Regions from separate parts of the Agrobacterium sp. fls2-241-TYG-188a genome, predicted to be linked through region 1. Evidence: riboswitches for the same ligand, from Rfam matches in the RefSeq annotation. Region 1 holds a riboswitch; each other region holds the start of a gene.
The links. A riboswitch is a leader RNA that binds a small molecule or an ion and turns the genes downstream of it on or off. The one in region 1 is predicted to bind cobalamin.
Positions count from the first base shown of each region.

Region 2: linked by a shared signal. The riboswitch ahead of bluB (5,6-dimethylbenzimidazole synthase) and the one ahead of QRN85_RS17565 (ABC transporter substrate-binding protein) in region 1 are both predicted to bind cobalamin.
Region 3: linked by a shared signal. The riboswitch ahead of QRN85_RS09205 (CbtB domain-containing protein) and the one ahead of QRN85_RS17565 (ABC transporter substrate-binding protein) in region 1 are both predicted to bind cobalamin.

Region 1 is NZ_JARVRD010000003.1:763,906-769,742, forward strand. It holds gene QRN85_RS17560 (FecCD family ABC transporter permease) at 1-672, opposite strand, end outside; gene QRN85_RS17565 (ABC transporter substrate-binding protein) at 675-1,706, opposite strand; cobalamin riboswitch at 1,895-2,125, opposite strand; gene QRN85_RS17570 (glucose/quinate/shikimate family membrane-bound PQQ-dependent dehydrogenase) at 2,260-4,599, opposite strand; gene QRN85_RS17575 (asparaginase) at 4,664-5,626, opposite strand; gene QRN85_RS17580 (amino acid permease) at 5,623-5,837, opposite strand, start outside.
Region 2 is NZ_JARVRD010000002.1:1,064,754-1,070,590, forward strand. It holds gene QRN85_RS11925 (response regulator) at 1-463, shown strand, start outside; gene QRN85_RS11930 (carboxymuconolactone decarboxylase family protein) at 470-1,075, opposite strand; gene QRN85_RS11935 (phospholipase D family protein) at 1,148-2,704, opposite strand; gene QRN85_RS11940 (hypothetical protein) at 2,746-2,934, opposite strand; cobalamin riboswitch at 3,034-3,213, shown strand; gene bluB (5,6-dimethylbenzimidazole synthase) at 3,285-3,971, shown strand; gene QRN85_RS11950 (DUF2865 domain-containing protein) at 3,979-5,085, opposite strand; gene QRN85_RS11955 (NADP-dependent malic enzyme) at 5,235-5,837, opposite strand, start outside.
Region 3 is NZ_JARVRD010000002.1:507,803-513,639, reverse strand. It holds gene QRN85_RS09225 (type 1 glutamine amidotransferase family protein) at 67-645, shown strand; gene QRN85_RS09220 (hypothetical protein) at 1,297-1,584, shown strand; gene QRN85_RS09215 (hypothetical protein) at 1,938-2,261, opposite strand; gene QRN85_RS09210 (CbtA family protein) at 2,263-3,009, opposite strand; gene QRN85_RS09205 (CbtB domain-containing protein) at 3,023-3,205, opposite strand; cobalamin riboswitch at 3,353-3,609, opposite strand; gene QRN85_RS09200 (cytochrome c) at 3,639-4,556, opposite strand; gene QRN85_RS09195 (c-type cytochrome) at 4,633-5,064, opposite strand; gene QRN85_RS09190 (LysE family translocator) at 5,245-5,837, opposite strand, start outside.

The DNA of each region.
Region 1 (5,837 bases):
GGCATCCAGCGCACGTGAATGCCAGAGGCAAATGGCAAGGCCGAGCACGGTCGCCGGCAGCGCCAGCCAGACATCCGGCCAGCGAACGCCTGAGAGATTGCCGAGCAGCCAGAACATGATGCCGCGCGCCTGCTCGGCATTGGCGGCCTTGGTCACGATGAAGGATGTGAGCGCGTTGAAAAGCTGCGACCCCGCCACACCGGCCAGAATGATCGCGCTGTTGCCGCGCCCGGCACGCAGCGCCAGAAGGCTGACGAGGGTAAAGGCCAGCAGGGCGCCCAGAAACGCGCCGAGCGGCATGGTTAGAAGACCGGCACCGAAACCCATGATGGCAACGCCGACCGCGCCCATTGATGCACCCGCCGATATGCCGAGAATATAGGGATCGGCCAGCGGATTGCGCAAAAGCGCCTGCAGGACGACACCTGATACCGCCAGTGCCGCACCACAACAGGCCGCGACCACCGCCCGACTGAGGCGATAGTTCCAGATGATGCCCTCATCGATGGCATCAAGCGGATAATCCGCATGAAAGACGCGATTGGCGACCGTTCTGGCGACGACATCCATGGAAATGGATGTCTCGCCAATGGCTGCGCCAAGCCAGAGCGCAAGGCCCAGGAACCCGGCCGCCAGCAGGACGGCACGGGTGATGGTGAAGCAAGCGCGCATGATTACTTGGCAAGGCCAAGTTGAACGACCGCATTGGCCAGAACTTCTATGCCGTCGATGGTGCGGATTGTCGGGTTCATCGCCTGCGCGTCCATGACAACGACATGGCCTTGGCTGACCGCAGGCATAAGGCTCGTAACCGGATCTTGCTTCAGGAACTTCTCCTTGACGACAACATCGTCGGCCGGAAAGCGTCTGCGGTCCATCTTGCCGACAACCACCAGCGACGGCTGAGACTTGGCGATGGTTTCCCAGCCCACGGTTGGCCACTCTTCTTCGCTGTCGATGACGTTTTTGATGCCGAGCGCCGACATGATGTAGCCCGGTGCGCCATTTTTGCCTGCGACATAGGGATCGATATCCAGCTCTGCGCTGGAGAACCAGAAGACGGCAGAGAGCTTGCCATCAATGGAGGCAATCTTTTTGCGTGCGGTTTCCTCGCGGGCCTTCAGATCGGCCACCAGCTTTTCGCCCCGGTCCTGAACATCGAAAATCTGTGCGAGATCGGTGATTTCCTGATAGATCAGATCCATGGTGAAGACGGAATGACGCACGCCGTCACCGCCGCCGGTATTGTCCTTGCCCACGCAATCGGCTGGCGATGTATAGACGGGGATCTTGAGTTCCTCGAACTGCTCGGGCTTTGCCACCACGCCTTCCGGGCCGACATGCCACTGGAACTGCGCTGTCACCAGATCCGGCTTCTTGGCCAGAACGCTTTCGAAACTCGGATCATTGTCCGCCAGACGGTCGATCTTCGCATTGGCCTCTTCATAGCCCTTGATGACAGGCCCGATCCAGACTGCTGTTCCGACGACCTTGTCGGCAAGGCCGAGCATATAGAGAATTTCCGTGGTGCTCTGGCCGACGGAAACCGTGCGCTCCGGTGCATGGGTAAAGGTAACGTCCCTGCCGCAATTCTTCAGCGTCAAGGGATAGGTGGTCGCAGCAGCGAGGGCGCCGCTTGCAGAGATGCCAAAAGCGGCGGCAGCAAAAATTGCAGAGCTTACGGCTCTTTTAAAATTGAATGTCATTTTCGATAGTCCCCGATCGTCAGCGTCTGCGCATCCAGGCAGACATGATTCAACACGTTTGAACGTCAATCCGTACCGACGCACGTCAGGACGATCCGAAACCGGGACATGGCAAAAGGAATAGAGCGCCGGCAGGCGCAAGATGCAATCACGATGATCTCCTGTTCCGGGCATCCCCGCCCGTGAATTGGATTGAACACATGACGGCAGGTCTCCTGGCTCACGGATTGACGTCTTGACCCGACCTTCCCGCGATGTTGCTTCGCAGTGGCATGGCGCCAGAAAAACCAGCGCCAAAAGGGTTAGACAATCCGCTCACAGTTGCGGGGGCAGCTACGGCATCAGGCCCGAAAGCCCTCACCGTATTCCCTATTATTCCTTGCGATTGCTCGCTCGAAACCGTCGCGACCAGATAGCCGTATTCCAAACCCGCCGTCAAGCGGAGCTTTTTGTTATGTTATTACATTTCAATTGAGAAGCCTAATTCTTCTTCGACAATGAAAAAAGCCGGGAATCTCTTCCCGGCTTTCGATCATGGAGGGTTTTTGCCGTTTCAGGGCAACGTGTAAGCGATGACATAGTCACCCGGCTTGGTTCCGACAGATCCATGCCCACCGGCAACCATGACGACATATTGCTTGCCGTCATCCGTAGCATAGGTCATGGGCGTTGCCTGTCCGCCTGCAGGAAGCCGCCCCTCCCAGAGCTGCTTGCCGGATGTCAGATCATAGGCGCGCAGATAGTTGTCGACGGCGGCACCGAGGAAAGCCACGCCACCCTTGGTAATCATCGGTCCACCGATGCCGGGCACGCCGACCTTGAAGGGCAGCGGAAGGGGCGTCATGTCATAGACGGTGCCGTTCTTGTGCTTGTAGGCAACGTTGCCCGTGCGGAGATCCGCGCCTGCCACATAGCCCCATGGTGGAGCCTGGCAAGGTATTCCAAGCGGTCCGAGGAACGGGCCCATCAGCACGCCGTAGGGGGCGCCATCATTGCGGTTCAGGCCCTGTTCGCTCCCCTTTTCATCCTGGCCGCGCGGGGGAATCTCGCTGCGAGGCACGAGCTGCGATGTGAAGGCAAGGTAGGTCGGCATTCCGAACATGACCTGACGTTCCGGATCGACCGCCACGCTGCCCCAGTTGAACGTCCCGAAATTACCCGGGTAAACCAGCGTTCCATTCAGCGACGGAGGCGTATAGCGGCCCTCATAGTTTAGCTGGTGGAACTTGATGCGGCAGGCCAGCTGGTCGAACATGGAGACGCCCCACATGTTGCTTTCCTGCAGCGGATCCGGCTTGAACGACAGAGCCGATGTCGGCTGGGTCGGCGCGCTGAAATCCTCGGGGATGGCACCGCCAGGCGCTTTTTCCTCGGTCACGGCGAGAATCGGCTCGCCAGTGCGCCGGTCCAGCACGTAGATGTCGCCCTGCTTGGTGGGTCCCACCAGCGCAGGAACCGTCTGGCCGTCCTTCTTCGTGATATCAAGCAACACTGGCTGTGCCGGGACGTCCATGTCCCAGAGATCGTGGTGCACCGTCTGGCGCACCCAGCGATCCTGCCCGGTGTTTACATCGAGCGCGACGATGGACGACGAATATTTCTCGACATTGGCGCTGCGGCCCATACCAAGCTGGTCGGGAACCTGATTGCCAAGCGGGATGTAGACGAGCCCCAGCGCTTCATCGACGCTGAAGACTGACCAGCTGTTGGGCGAGTTCGTCGTATAGGTCTGGCCCGGCTGAAGCGGTTGGGTCTGGGTAGGGTTGCCCGAATCCCAGTTCCAGATCAATGCGCCGCTATTGACGTCAAACGCCCTGATGACACCGGATTGCTCCTTTGTCGAATAGTTGTCGTTGACGGCACCACCAATGATGATCTTGTTGCCCGCAATGGCGGGTGGGGATGTGGAGTAGTAATATCCGGCCGGATTGTGCTCCATGCCGCTTTCCAGATGCAGCGTTCCCTGGTCGGCAAAGCCTGTGCAGACCTGGCCGTTCTCGGCATCCAGAGCAATGAGACGCGCGTCCGATGTCGGCAGGTAGACGCGGGTGGCGCAGGGCGAACCGGCCCGTGCCGTAGGCTCGGCGTAGTAGGTCACACCGCGGCATGTCTGATGCTGGCGATCCGGGTTCAGACCGGCATTGGGATCGTATTTCCACTTTTCCTTGCCGGTGGCCGCGTCAATCGCGATGGCCCAGTTGTGAGGTGTGCACAGGTAGAGCGAGTTGCCGACTTTTAAGGGAGTCACCTGATAGGTGGTCTCGCCCACATCATCGGGCAGTTTCACATCGCCCGTCTGATAGCGCCATGCTTCCTTGAGCTCGCCGACATTGTTTGCCGTGATCTGCGTAAGCGGCGAATAACGCTGGCCGTAATTGGTGCGTCCATACTGATGCCATTCATTATCAGGCACCGCATTGCCATAGGAAGGCGCAGCCGTCACGATCTCCTGCGGAAGGTTGCCTTCCATGTCATGCGGGTCCTGCGTCATCGCAAAGGCGGCAGCGCCGACCGACACGAGAACAGCGGTCAGAAGAGGCACCGCATTGGCGCCATAGGACGTGCCAGTCGGGCTGGTAAAGCCGAGCGGCTTTCTGATCCAGGGCATCAACAGCCACATGCCGACGACAATGATGAAACCGCCACGCGGTCCCAGCTGCCACCAGTCAAAACCGACTTCCCACAAGGCCCAGAGAAGAGTTGCGACAACGAAGGCCGCATAGAAATGCAATGCCACCTTGTTTCTTTGAAACAATAAGACGGCCGTCACGACAAATGCGACGCCCGCCAACGCGTAATAAAAACTTCCGCCCAGCATGATTAGCTGAGAACCAAAGCCGAAAATTGCAAGTCCAATAAGAGTCAGGACGACTGCAGTCGATGTTACTGCCATAAAAGGCCCCCGGTGGTCTCCCAGCCGGTGAAACGACATCAGGCCACAAAGGTTCCTGAAAAAATCATGGTTTCGCCACTTTTTGGAAATCGTTGAACGCAGCCACCATTTCGTCCCGGCTTTTCGAAGACGCGATCATTGCGGCAAGAAGGATTCTGGCCTGCCCTGCCCGCAGGGTGCGACAGTGGATGGCGCCCGCCTCTCCCAGATCGTGACCGCCGCCGCCGCCGCCATAACCGGCCACCAGCCCGCCAACCGGGACCCGGCTGGAAACGACGACCGGAACCCCTTGGCTGGCGCAGCGACTGACCGCATCCACCACCAGTGCGTTGGCATTGCCGGAACCCAGAGCCGAAAGGACGATGCCTTTGGCGCCCGCAGCCAGGCTCGCATCGATATGGATCGCATCGCAGCCGGGATAGATGGCAACGATATCGACCCTGTTATGACTGACGCTGGCCGAAAAGCCGGGGCTTTTCAGGCAGCCGGGTTGCCCGGAAAGATCGAAGGCATCCCGCTCGTCGGCAGAACGTTTGTAAAGCCCCCATACGGGCAGCAGCCTGCCTCCAAAACACAGAAGGACACCCTTTTGCGTATTGGATGGATCAACCGCCGCTGCGATGGCCGCCGACAGATTGCCGGGTCCATCGGCCTGAGGATGATCGGCGGTAAATTGCGCGCCGGTAAAAATGACCGGCTTGCTCAGGCCGTGCTGCAGATGCACGAGCAGAGCGCTCTCTTCCATTGCATCGGTACCATGGAGAATGACGACGCCTGATACTGCCGGGTCGGCAAGTTCCCGCCCCACGGCATCGCTGATGTCCTGCATGTCCTTGATGGTCAGGCTGGACGAATCCTTCGCCATCAGCTCGACCGGCTTGACCGCAACATCGGCATCGGAAAGGCCGGAAATAAGATTTTCGCCTGAAAGACTAGGCTTTGCGGCACCGCTCTCATCGCGTTTGCTGGCAATGGTGCCGCCGGTGGCTATGACAGCCACCAGCAATTTCGATTCAACAATGCTCACTTCTGTCCCCGCGCGGCTGCGCTTCCTAACGTGTCTGCCTTCGCCAGCTCATGTATGCGATTGCGCAACAGATACCACCCTGCAACAAGAGCGGGCACGATGACGATGAGCGAACCCACGGTCCATGTGCCTGCCGGATAATCAAGCGCCATCAGTACCAACACAGCGAAGAGAAAGACAAGCGTAAGAAGCCCGGTATAGGGCGCGCCAA
Region 2 (5,837 bases), on a different contig from region 1:
TGCCGTCGACATGCTGACGGAATCGGTTTGCCGCTTTCTGACAAACCACCGCCACCACGTCCTTATCGTCGATGATAGCCCGACTGCGCGCGCGCTTCTTTCCAGCCGCCTGAAGCGGTATAACTTCCGCGTCAGCCTTGCTGAGAGCGGTGCCAAGGCTCTGGACATTCTCAAGAACAACAAGGATATCGGTCTGGTCGTTACCGACTATAACATGCCCGATATCGATGGATTTGAGCTCACACGCCGTATTCGCACCATGCGCGGTTCTCATGAGCTGCGCATTATCGGCGTTTCTTCGTCTACGAACCGCCTGTTGTCTGCGCGCTTCCTGAAAGCTGGTGGTAACGACTTCATGCTGCGGCCCTTCATCGAAGAAGAGTTCTATTGCCGCGTCAACCAGAACCTGGACACGCTGGTACAAATCCAGGCTGCGAAGTTGCTCGGCAAAAAAGCTGCCTGATCGCCATCAGGGTAGGGCAGCTTCTGTGGGCTGCTCTACCGGACGACCTAGTGCCAGTTTCTTGGCAAGTTGGGGCCCAAGCTTTTCGACGTAGGCCGGATCCGGTTGGGTGCCCAGCGCGTCCAGTGTTTTTGAAAAGAAACAACGGGCTGCCGCCGCTGCGACAATGTCAAAGATTTCGGCGTCTGTCAGCGCGTGCGTCTTGAGCGCATCGATATCCGCCTGGGTGATCGATGTTGCATCATGGACGACCTTTGACGCAAATATCATGATTGCGCGCTCCTGTTCATCCAGTGGCGCGTTTTCTGCATTTGAAATGATGCCAACCAGTTCGTCTTCTGTAGCGCCTTCCCGAGCCAGAACAGTGGCGTGTGCCAACATGCAGTAAGAGGAGCGCAGTTCCCGCGCTGCTGCCAGCGTGATCAGCTCATAGCGGCGCGGCTCGATATTGCCTCGAAGGCTGACAAGAAGCGCACTCCAGCTTTCCATCACCTCCGGTCGATGGCCGAAAGCACGGTACATATTGGGCAAGTAGCCGTAGGTTTCTTCCGCGTTCCTGTACATTTCAGCCGTTTTGCGGCTGGTTTTTGGCTCTGGCGGCGTGATGAACATGTGACTCTCCTGCATTTCCATATTTCTAAAATGCGTGAGCGCGAAATTCGATCAGTTGTTCGCAAGCTTTTTTCAAAGCTGTGATTCAAGCGGGAGAAAGCCCATGATGCCAGCAAGCACACGACGGCTCACGCTGGCATATGGCTCGTATCGGTAATGTTGCGGCTTGCCTCTAACAAGGCCGGTCCATGTGAGGTTCTTGCGTTCGTCCAAAGCAAGCTCGAAACTCATTTCGCGGCTTGTTTCTTCCTTGAAGATTTCGTCCATTTCCCGAACCAGTTCTTCGGACGAAAAGAGAACACCCATTTCAGTGTTGAGAGACATCGAACGGGGATCGAAATTGAGAGACCCGATAAACCCGGTTTCGCCATCACGGGTAAAGGCTTTCGTATGAAGGCTTGCCTGACCCGAGCCTCGCAGGGAGAAGGACTTATGGTCATCTGCGAGCAAGCGAAGCTCATGCAGCTTGATGCCATTGACCAAGAGCGGGCGCCTGTATCGTGAATAGCCTGCATGTACTGCCGCGACATCGGTCGCGGCAAGCGAGTTGGTGAGAACGCTGACAGAAACCCCGCTTGCAGACAGGCGCGAAAGCGTTTCCACTCCCTTCTGCCCCGGTATGAAATAGGGCGATGTTATCTTAAGCTTATGCTTCGTCTCTTCCATCAGGGGCAGAAGCGTTTCCATCAGAAAGTTGCGACCGGTGCGTCGCTTTCCGGCTGCTTTCTCAGGCGGGTCGGCAACCACTTGCGCATTGTCCACCCAATGAAGATTATCGGCCGTCAGGAAGTTTCCCGAATGATGCTGCCTTTCCACCTGTGCAAGATAGGGCGAAGCGGCGTCGCCTGAGGCGAGTACATCCATGCGGCGCCGAAGTTTTGCAAGTTTGTTTGGCCTCCTTGCAAGAAGGGACCGAACAGGCACGGCAACGGCACTGTTCCAGTAGTCGTCGAAGATTTCCTCTGCCTGCGCAACGCATTCTCCGTGCGCGATAACATCGAAATCGCGGAAATTCGCGTTCTCGGCGGCGTCGAAATAGGCATCTCCAATGTTACGCCCTCCAACGATCAAAACCCGGCCATCTGCAATCCAGGCCTTGTTGTGCATACGTCGGTTGACCGAGCGGAAGCGCATGAGGAGCTCCAGCCCTCGACGAATGACGTTCTCACGTGCCTTTGTCGGGTTGAAGAGGCGCAGTTCAATGTTGGGATGGCTGTCTATGGCATGGAAGGCCCTGTCCGATATGGAGACACCCAAGTCATCCAGAAGCAGGCGAACGCGAACACCGCGGTCCGCAGCAGCGATAACCTCGCGCATCACCAGCTGTCCGGTGAGGTCGGCGTTCCACATGTAGTACATGAGATCAAGGCTACGACCTGCGGCGCGCGCGCTGCCAACGCGTACAGCAAAGGCGCCAAGATTGGATTGTATCAGGGAGATGGCGCTAGGTTCGGAATGGACCGAACTCAGGTTAATCCAGTGACGGTCGAGCGGCGTGGCATCGTGTGATTTCGGCAGGGCCGTCGAAGCAATCTTCGTGATGATTTTGTCACGGTGGCGGGATGCCATCGCAAGGCCAGCGAAAATCGCCAGGACGATCAACACTGCAAACAATGTTACGGCACTCACAGCGATCGTATTATCCGCCCTATCTTAAAGATTTAAAGGTCTCAGTGGATCTCAATGTTCCGCTTGTCAGCTTCCTGCTTGATAATGTCCTCAACCAGCTGGCGTTTCAATGAAGGGTCGCCCAGCAAATAGTCGTCTGCAAGCTCGAAGATCGACTTTGGGCGTTCCATGCGGCTCAACGTGTCGAGGTCCGAACCAATCTGCTGCCTAAGTTCGTTATAATCGTCCATTGTCTTACTCCATTTGCCTATAGAATGCACAGGTGGGCAGCACGGTTCCGCCACGTACGAAATCGGCCACCAGCGGCTTGCATCTCGATCTCATGGCTTGCATAAGCGCTCGCATCAGGTGCCCGCCCGAGGCGAGAGAATCGGGAACACGGTGAAAATCCGTGACGTGCCCAACGCTGTAAGGCCGAGGCATATTTCCACATGCCACTGAAGTTTCGGGAAGGCGGAAATGTGTTGATGAAGCCAAGTCAGAAGACCGGCCTGATACCATGGACCGAAGCGCAAGGACAGCGCCACGTTGTTACTTGGCAAGCGTTAAGCGCTATGCCATGCATTGTTGGGGAATGACGATGCCGACGGACGAACAGAAGCAGGCACTCAGGCCTGTCTGTAAATTTTCGCAGGACGAGGTCGACGCCGTCTATCGCGCCATACATGAGCGCCGGGACGTCCGCGATCAGTTCCTGCCAGACCCGTTGCCGGCTGATCTTATTGAGAGACTGCTTGGCGCCGCGCACGCTGCCCCCTCGGTCGGGTTCATGCAGCCGTGGAACTTCACACTGGTAACCGACGCGGCGACGAAAGAGCGTACCTGGGAGGCGTTTTCTCGCGCCAATGCAGAAGCGGCCGATATGTTCAAGGGTGAGAAGCAGGCGCTTTACCGAAGTCTGAAGCTCGAAGGCATTCGCAAGGCACCGCTCTCGATCTGCGTGACCTGTGATCCGACACGGGGCGGCGACGTCGTTCTTGGGCGCACACACAATCCCCGCATGGATGTCTATTCCACAGTCTGTGCCGTACAAAACCTGTGGCTGGCAGCAAGGGCGGAAGGTATCGGGGTTGGCTGGGTCAGCATCTTCCACGATGCGGACATCCGGGACATCCTCGGCATTCCCGACCATATTGAAATCGTCGCGTGGCTCTGTCTGGGCCGGGTCGACATGCTCTATCAGGAGCCGGAACTTGCGGTCAAAGGCTGGCGTCAGCGGCTGCCTATTGAAGAGCTGGTGTTCCGCGACAGGTGGGGAAGGTCTTAGCTGGCCATCACTGCTGTTGTGGCTGCGCACCCTTCAAAGCTGGATTTTTCAGATCGATTCGGCTTTGCTCCTCCGGCAGAAACTGTGGTCCAACCATGCGGACCTTGTTCTTCGCCGGATCATAATCTCGCTCGGGAATGGGCGAAGCCGTCTGTTTTTGCGGCTCTTGCGCAGGTTTTGCCGACTCTTCGTTGCCCTTCGGCTTGATCGTTGTGATGCTGGACTGATTTTGCAGCGCTGTGGACTGGGGCGCCTGATCCTGCTTCTTCTCATCATTCTGATAGGCCGCCATGTTGCAGCTGCAGGACGGTGACCTTTCGGAAGTGGGCTTGTCTCGATAGGCGAAAGCTGTCGGCATCGAAGAGTAGGGTTGGCCAGTCTTGGCAGAGACCATGTCGGAACTTTCCTGGCCCTCAAGCGCGTGATAAAAAAGTTCCGTCTGGGTGCCTGGACACATTCGCTCGCATTGCGCTGCCTGCGAGCGGAAATCCAGCGGCGTTGCGTTGGATGCGATGGGGAAAAATGCGCCGTCGCAGGTTCTCACGCATAACGTTCTAAGCCTACCTTGCATGGGCATATCGGGGTTCGGCCCATAATCGGAATAGCCGGGTTGCTCAAACGGATCACCCGGGCCGCGCATGTCAGGGTCCTGTGGCGGGTCGATGGTGGTGATCGATGGTGCCTGCTCGTCAAGACAGCCTTGCGCATCCAGAGCCGCCATAATTTGCTGTCGGTTGTTGCTGCCGCTGTTCTGCCGCCGTTCGGCAAGCATTCTGTCACGCTCCTGCGTGATCATTTCCCGGTCTTCCTGCGCCTGAACGAGCGCATCGCCGATCTCTGCGCAGAGTTCGGCATTTGGATTTCCGTAGACAATGACACTGCCTGACGAGCAGCCGTAGCCGCGCATATCATTCCTGATCCGGCGAATGAGGATATTCTGCTGCGCCAGCGCGTTCGCATATCTGCGCACCTCAGCAGTGTTGCCGATGGCCTGCCTTGGCTGCTCCAGCTGCGCGCGCAGGGAATCGCAGACGGGATCTGCCTGAGCCGAAAACGGCACGGCGAACATCAGCGTAAGCAAGGTACCAATCGCTCGGCGGCGGCGCGGGGTCAATGATACGTCCGTCTTCCTGGCCCGCCTTATGCGAGCCATCTTCTGTCGTGGGTCGCCCGCGCAATACGGACGACGCTGTTTAGCTGATGGTAACATAATGCTGCATCGCAGTGCGGCAAGCCGCACCTCAAAATTATGTTAACTCTGGCTTACTCCGACGGATTGGAGGCTTGCACCACCGCAAGGGCAGCCATGTTGACCACGCCGCGTGATGTCACTGTTGGTGACAGGATGTGGACGGGCAGGGCGGAACCAAGAAGAATCGGGCCGACATGCAAGCCTTCTGTCATGGTGCGCACAACGCCGAGCGTGATGTTTGCCGAGTCGAGGTTCGGGAACACCAGCAAATTGGCCTCGCCCGACAGGGAGCTGTTTGGCATGGCGCGCTTGCGAAGGGTCTCCGACAGGGCAGAGCCACCCTGCATTTCACCATCGATTTCCAGTTCCGGCGCGGCCTGACGTACCAGCTGAAGGGCGCGGCGCATCTTGCGTGCACTTTCTGAGTCACGCGAACCGAAGTTCGAATGGCTTGCCAGTGCAATCTTCGGCGTAATGCCGAAGCGCTTGATTTCCTTGGAGGAGAGGATCGCCAGTTCAGCGATGTCTTCCGACGTCGGTTCGTAATTTACGAAGGTATCCGTAAGGAACAGCGCACCCTGTTGTGTGATCAGCAGGCTGAGGCCTCCAAACGTATGTGCGCCTTCCTGTTTGCCGATGATCTGGTTGACGTCGCGCAGATGTCTGTCGAAACG
Region 3 (5,837 bases), on a different contig from region 1:
TCAGACTTTTTGCAGACCAGCTTTTCTGTTTAATGTCGCAAGCGTGGTTGATTGCAGGAGAAGATAATGCCTCGTATCGCCTTGGCTCTGACTGAGGAATTCGGTGATTGGGAACCCGCCGTGCTGACGGCACTGGCGCGGGGTTATTTCGGCGTCGATATCGTCACCGCCTCCCCGGATGGCGCAGCCGTAACTTCCATGGGCGGGCTCAATGTCACGCCTGACATGGCCTATGATGAACTCGACCCGGAGACCGTTCACGCGCTGGTCATTCCCGGCGGGCTGATCTGGGAAAAGGGCAATGCGCCCGATCTGACCGATCTCGTTCACCGCTTCCGCGCCCAGCACCGCGTGGTGGCAGGCATTTGCGCCGCCGCCAGCGCACTGGCCGGAACCGGTGTGCTGAACACCGTTTCCCATACCGGCAACTCGCTGGATTCGCACAGCAAATATGAGGAATATCAAGGCCGTGAACATTATCTGGACCAGCCGCAAGCCGTAAGCGACAAGGGCGTTGTCACCGCGCCGGGCAGCTCGCCTGTAACCTTTGCAACGGAAGTTTTGAAAGCACTGGACCTGTGGGGACCGGAAGCCGAGGCAGAGCTTGGCGTTTTTGCGGCGGAGCATCTGCCCCCAAAGCAGTGAGGCCGCCGGCTGCGGACCCACCCTCCTAAAACTTGGCATTTCCCCGGGCGACTGCATCTCCTATGGTTGCAGCCGGCATGAGCCACTCGGTCTTGCGGCGAAAGGCTCATCCGCCTCCCTATGGCTGGGGAGGCCCTGACGCATGTCCAAGGCTTAACACCTAAAGGTCAGGGTGGTCGTTCTACTGCGGCTTACGAACTCCCCGGCCACCAGAGCCCGTTCATCGAGTGGGCGCTTCCGTTTTAAAAACTGATGCTGCTGTAAAACAAGGGCCGCACCCTACTAAAAATAGCCATTTCCTCTCGCCCCCACTTGCCCTATGGTTGCATCGAGACCGGACGTAACGGGCTGGTCTTGGGGCTCGTAACCCCTAACAAGGCGGTCGGTGTCGACCGCAATGACACCCCTCAGCCATATTGATGTGGCTGAGGCGGTCCATTGTGACTATAAGCTCTCCTGCTACCTCTATGGCTGGGGAGGCCCTGACGTATGTCCAAGGCAAACGCCTAAAGGTCAGGGTGGTCGTCCTTGTACGGCTTACGAACTCCCCGGCCACCAGAGGCCCGTTTCCTCCGGTGGTCGCTTCCGTTTCGACAGGAACCTCGGCCTGCGGCGCCTGTCCGCGCATGGCCGTTGCAATGGGGAAATGCGATGGAGAATTACAGTATCTGGGCTGATCTTCTGCACACATTCCGGATGATGTCGGATGGGGTAAAGATTTCGCTGATCTACATGCCTTGCGTCTTCGCCCTCGGCTTCGCCGGGCTGTACATGCACCACCTGCGCCGGGCCAACAAAGCAGAGCCACCGGATTCGAAGCCCTACATGATCCTGCCACCAGACAAGCTCGTGCGGCGTGAGCCCGAGGATGCGCGAGCCACAGCCCTACGCAAACTGGACGCCTACATCGCCGCCGCAGACCGCCCTCGCAAGGAATAAGCACGGACGGCGTTTTGTTGACAGAGTAGAGCGGATTAGATCGGATCGGAGCTGATTTGATCGGACACGCACCGCAACCCCACGCACCGCCACACAACGCCGTCACCCCGGACTTGATCCGGGGTCCAGCGATCCGACGTCTGTCGGATCAAGAGACTCTCCCCAACCGAAAGACGACATCCGTTTGATAAAGCGCCTCCCCTCAGCCCAAAGACTTGGGCCTGGCTGGCTTCCGGCTCAAGGCCGGAATGACGGGGGTGGGTGAGATGTCCGGTGGGACAGAGCGGGTAAGCCCCCGCCCGCCACATCAGACTTTAGGCGTCCGGCCTACTCCAACTGCGATAAAAACAGTCCTAGCGATCCAGAACGCGGCAAAGACGTGCCGGACTGGTGGTGGCCTGCGGCGTTATGGCGCGGCGCAGGTCGCGGCTGTTGATGTGCAGGCTGCGGTCGGCGGGCAGAGCGAGGCGGGTGATTTTGGTGGTGGCGGCGCTGAGGAATGCGGCCTTGTTTGCCGTGAAATAGGCAAGGCAGGCGTCTCGTTGCGGCTCGACTGCCAGAAGCGCCCGGAAGGCCAGCCGGTGCATGACGCAGCGGCCGGCATGGTTGGGGACAGGGAAACTCAGCGCATCGAGCCTATCGCTCCATTCCGCGTCGTCATTTCCCTGCCCTGTCATTCTACCGTGCCGCCTCGAACCGCTTGAGGAACAGACCGCTGAGAGCGCCGAGAATAAGCCAGAAAACGAAGCTCGTGACGGTGGCCAGCACCACGAAGCGGCGTTCCAGCGGCAGGGGCGCCAGCGCATGTTCGCCTTCTGGCGGCAGCGGTGCGCCGATGATGTGCGGTGCCGCAATCAGCGCCACGGCGAGAATGGCGGCCCATGGTTCTGCGCGCTTGAAGGCCAGCAGCGCAAGCCCGCTTGCCGTGGCAGCAACGGTGCCCACCCACCACATCTGGCGTGCGCCGAGTTCGGCTGCCGGGCTGCCGGGCAGCTCTGGCGGCAGGCCGATCATGGGGGCCAGCATGACGGCGGCAAAGCCCGCAAGGCCCCAGAACAGGCCCTCGCGCCAGCCATTTGCCGGGCCGCGCAAGGAAATCAGAGCGGTCAGCACCAGCGCATAGCCGATGGCCGTCAGCACATTGGCAGCGATGGTATAGGCGTTGCGCTCGAACCCATCTGCCGGAGCCCAGGCTTCGGCATCGTGGTGATGGTCCGAAGGCGTGGCGGCGTCATGGTGGTGATCTGCGCGTGCTGCTGCGGCGTCATGTCCGTGGACATGCGCGGCCTCGCCACCGGCATTTTCAAAGGTTTCAGCCTGCAGAATAAGCGGTGTGGTGCCGATTGCCTGCATGGCGCTGACGGCCAGACCGGCAATCAGCCCAACCAGAACGGCGGTAAAAACGATGTTACGGAAAAAAGGCATGTCTCGTCTCCCCTCAATGGCAAGGGAAGGCGTTTGCATGGCGCGTATCATGCGCGGCATTGTGCACGGCCTCGACATGCGAAAAGCCGACGAAACCGACGATGAACAGGCCGAGTGCGGCGGCTGTCAGCGCCTGCGCGATTTTTGCTGTGGTTGACGATACGGCCGATGAAGCCGTGTTTTGCTGTATGGACATGGTGACCCTCTCATGTGCGGCCGGGCCATTGCTGATCAAAGCCCACAACCGCATTCAACATTCACCACGGGGAAAGAGACACATGGTTTTAAAGGCGGGAATACCCGACCTGCCAACCGTGCTTACCCGGACACCCCGCCGGTATTGACGACACTTCATGTGATGGCAGGTCTCCTGGCTTGCGGGTCACAACCTTGAAAACACCTTCCCGATCCTCCTGGTCCGCATCGTATTTTACGAGATCGAAAACGATTTCGCGTCGATGCGCCAGATCAGTGGCTTTTGTTTTCAGGCTCTCCGCTCACAGTTGCGGGGGCAGCCACGAATCAAGGTTTTCACACCCCTATCGTGTTCCCTTTTCACTTTCCGGGCGAACCGGAAAGACCATCACACAACCGTTATCCGGCGATCGGGCGCTCGAGTCAATGGGCAATTACCGCGCGGGCACGGCCTTGAGATAGGCCGCGATGGCATCACGGTCTTCCGCTGTCAGACGCGCCATGTTCTGCTGCACCTTGACCATGGAGCCACCGGCGCTGTCGAAGTCCGGCGTAAAGCCGGTTTCGAGATAGCTGGCAATATCGGCCCGTGTCCATGAACCGATGGTATCGGAGCCCGGGGTGATATCGGGAATACGTCCCTCGCCTTCCGGGTTTGGTCCGCCGGCAAGCCACTGGTCTTTCAGGAAACCGCCCAGCGCATCGCGCGGGGTGTGGCATTCGCCGCAATGGCCGGGACCCTCCACCAGATATTGCCCGCGAACGACCTGCGCGTCGGCATTGGCGATCTGCACCCTTGGCTGACCCTTGTCGAAATAGAGGAACTTCCAGCCACCCAGGCTCAGGCGAATGTTGAAGGGAAATGGCAGGTCATGCGCCGGTGCATCATTGGTGCTGGCGGGCAATGTTTTCAGATAGGCGAAGAGATCGTTGATATCCTGCGGCGTCATCCGCGCGTAGGACGCATAGGGGAAGGATGGGTAGAGATGCTCACCATCCTTGCCAACACCGCGCGTCATCGCATCGCCGAATTGCGCCACCGTCCAGCCGCCGATGCCATGCTGAGGGTCGGACGAAATATTGGGCATGTGGAAGGTTCCGAACGGGCTTGGCAGCGCCTGCCCGCCGGACAGTGTCTTCAAAGCGTCTCCGGTCGCATCCGGGGCGGCATGACAGCTTGCGCAACCGCCTGCCCAGAAAAGAGTTTCGCCATTGGCAAGGTTGGGCTCGCCCAGATTGGCCCAGTGGCTTGGCGGTTGACGCTGCGGCGCGGTGACCCACATGAAAACGCCGAACCCGGCAATGCCAGCAACAACGACGCCACCCGCCAGCTTCGTCCAGATGGAAGCCATTGCCTTCTCCGCTCCACTCAAAAATTCAAAATGCAAAAAGGCCCGCCGGTTGAGTGGCGGACCTGATGGGCGTGTATTACTTCTTCAGGCGGTAGGTCTGGTGGCAGCTGCTGCAATCGGCGCCCAGCGTCTTCAGGGCCGCGCCAACGCTTGCCTGGTCTGTCGGCAACTGTGCCAGAACCATATCTGCATCCGAACCCAGCTTTTCTGACTTCGACTTGAAATCCGCAAAGTTCTGCCAGATGGCAGGTGCCGCAGCGCCGCCTTCGGAGCCAGCCGGGAACTGGTCCGGGAAGGCTTTCGCATTGGCGCTGATTGTCGTTACCGCTGTCTTGACGGTTTCTGCGTCATAGGGCTTTTCACCCTTGGCGATCGCGCCCAGCGCGCCCATGGCTCCGCCGATGCCCTTCATCAGGCCTTCGCGCTTTTCCATCTCGCCGGCTGCGGAAACCGCACCGGCGCAAAGACAGCCAATCATAATGGATGCGGCAATGGTTCTAAGCTTCATTATCTCTCTCTCCTGATCCGCACGAAGGCGGCATGTATGATCTATATGGTCACATAATATTCATCGCAAAACCTCTGCACAGTTTTGCGACACGCGCAATGAACGCACAGGAAGATGCCCGTTTCAAATGGCAAAAAGAAGTCACATTCCGGTGATTTTTGAAGCGAAATCAGGCGTATATCAATGACTGACAATTCCTTCCCAAGCGGTGAAACCGGCAACCACGATCAGCAGCAGACCTGCGGCGCGGCCAATGAAAACCGTCACATGCGGTGAAGACACCAGCAAATCGCGGCTTTTGCCTGCCGTCATTGCCAGCGTGCCATAGACGGCAAGCTGCGTGGCCGCTGTCATCAACCCCATGATGACGCCCTGTATCCAGATGGGGCCAAAGGCAGGCTTGAGAAACTGCGGGTAGACGGCCATCATGAAGAGATAGGCTTTTGGATTGCTGAGACACGTGACAATACCGCGGCGGAACGCGCGCCAGGCGGATGCGCTGGCATCGGCCTCCCCCCCTTCGATGACGATGGAGCTGCGCACCAGTCCGAAGCCCACCCAGATCATATAGGCCGCACCGAAGATGAGAAGCGGCTTGAACAGCACCGGAATGAGGCTTGCCAGCAGCCCCACGCCGATTGCGCCATAAAGCGAGTGAACGACCCCGCCCGCCACGATGCCCGACGTTGCCGCAAGGCCCGTCCGTTTTCCACCCGTCAGGGAACTGGCCAGAACAAACAGCATATCGACCCCGGGCAGGATGATGATGCCGA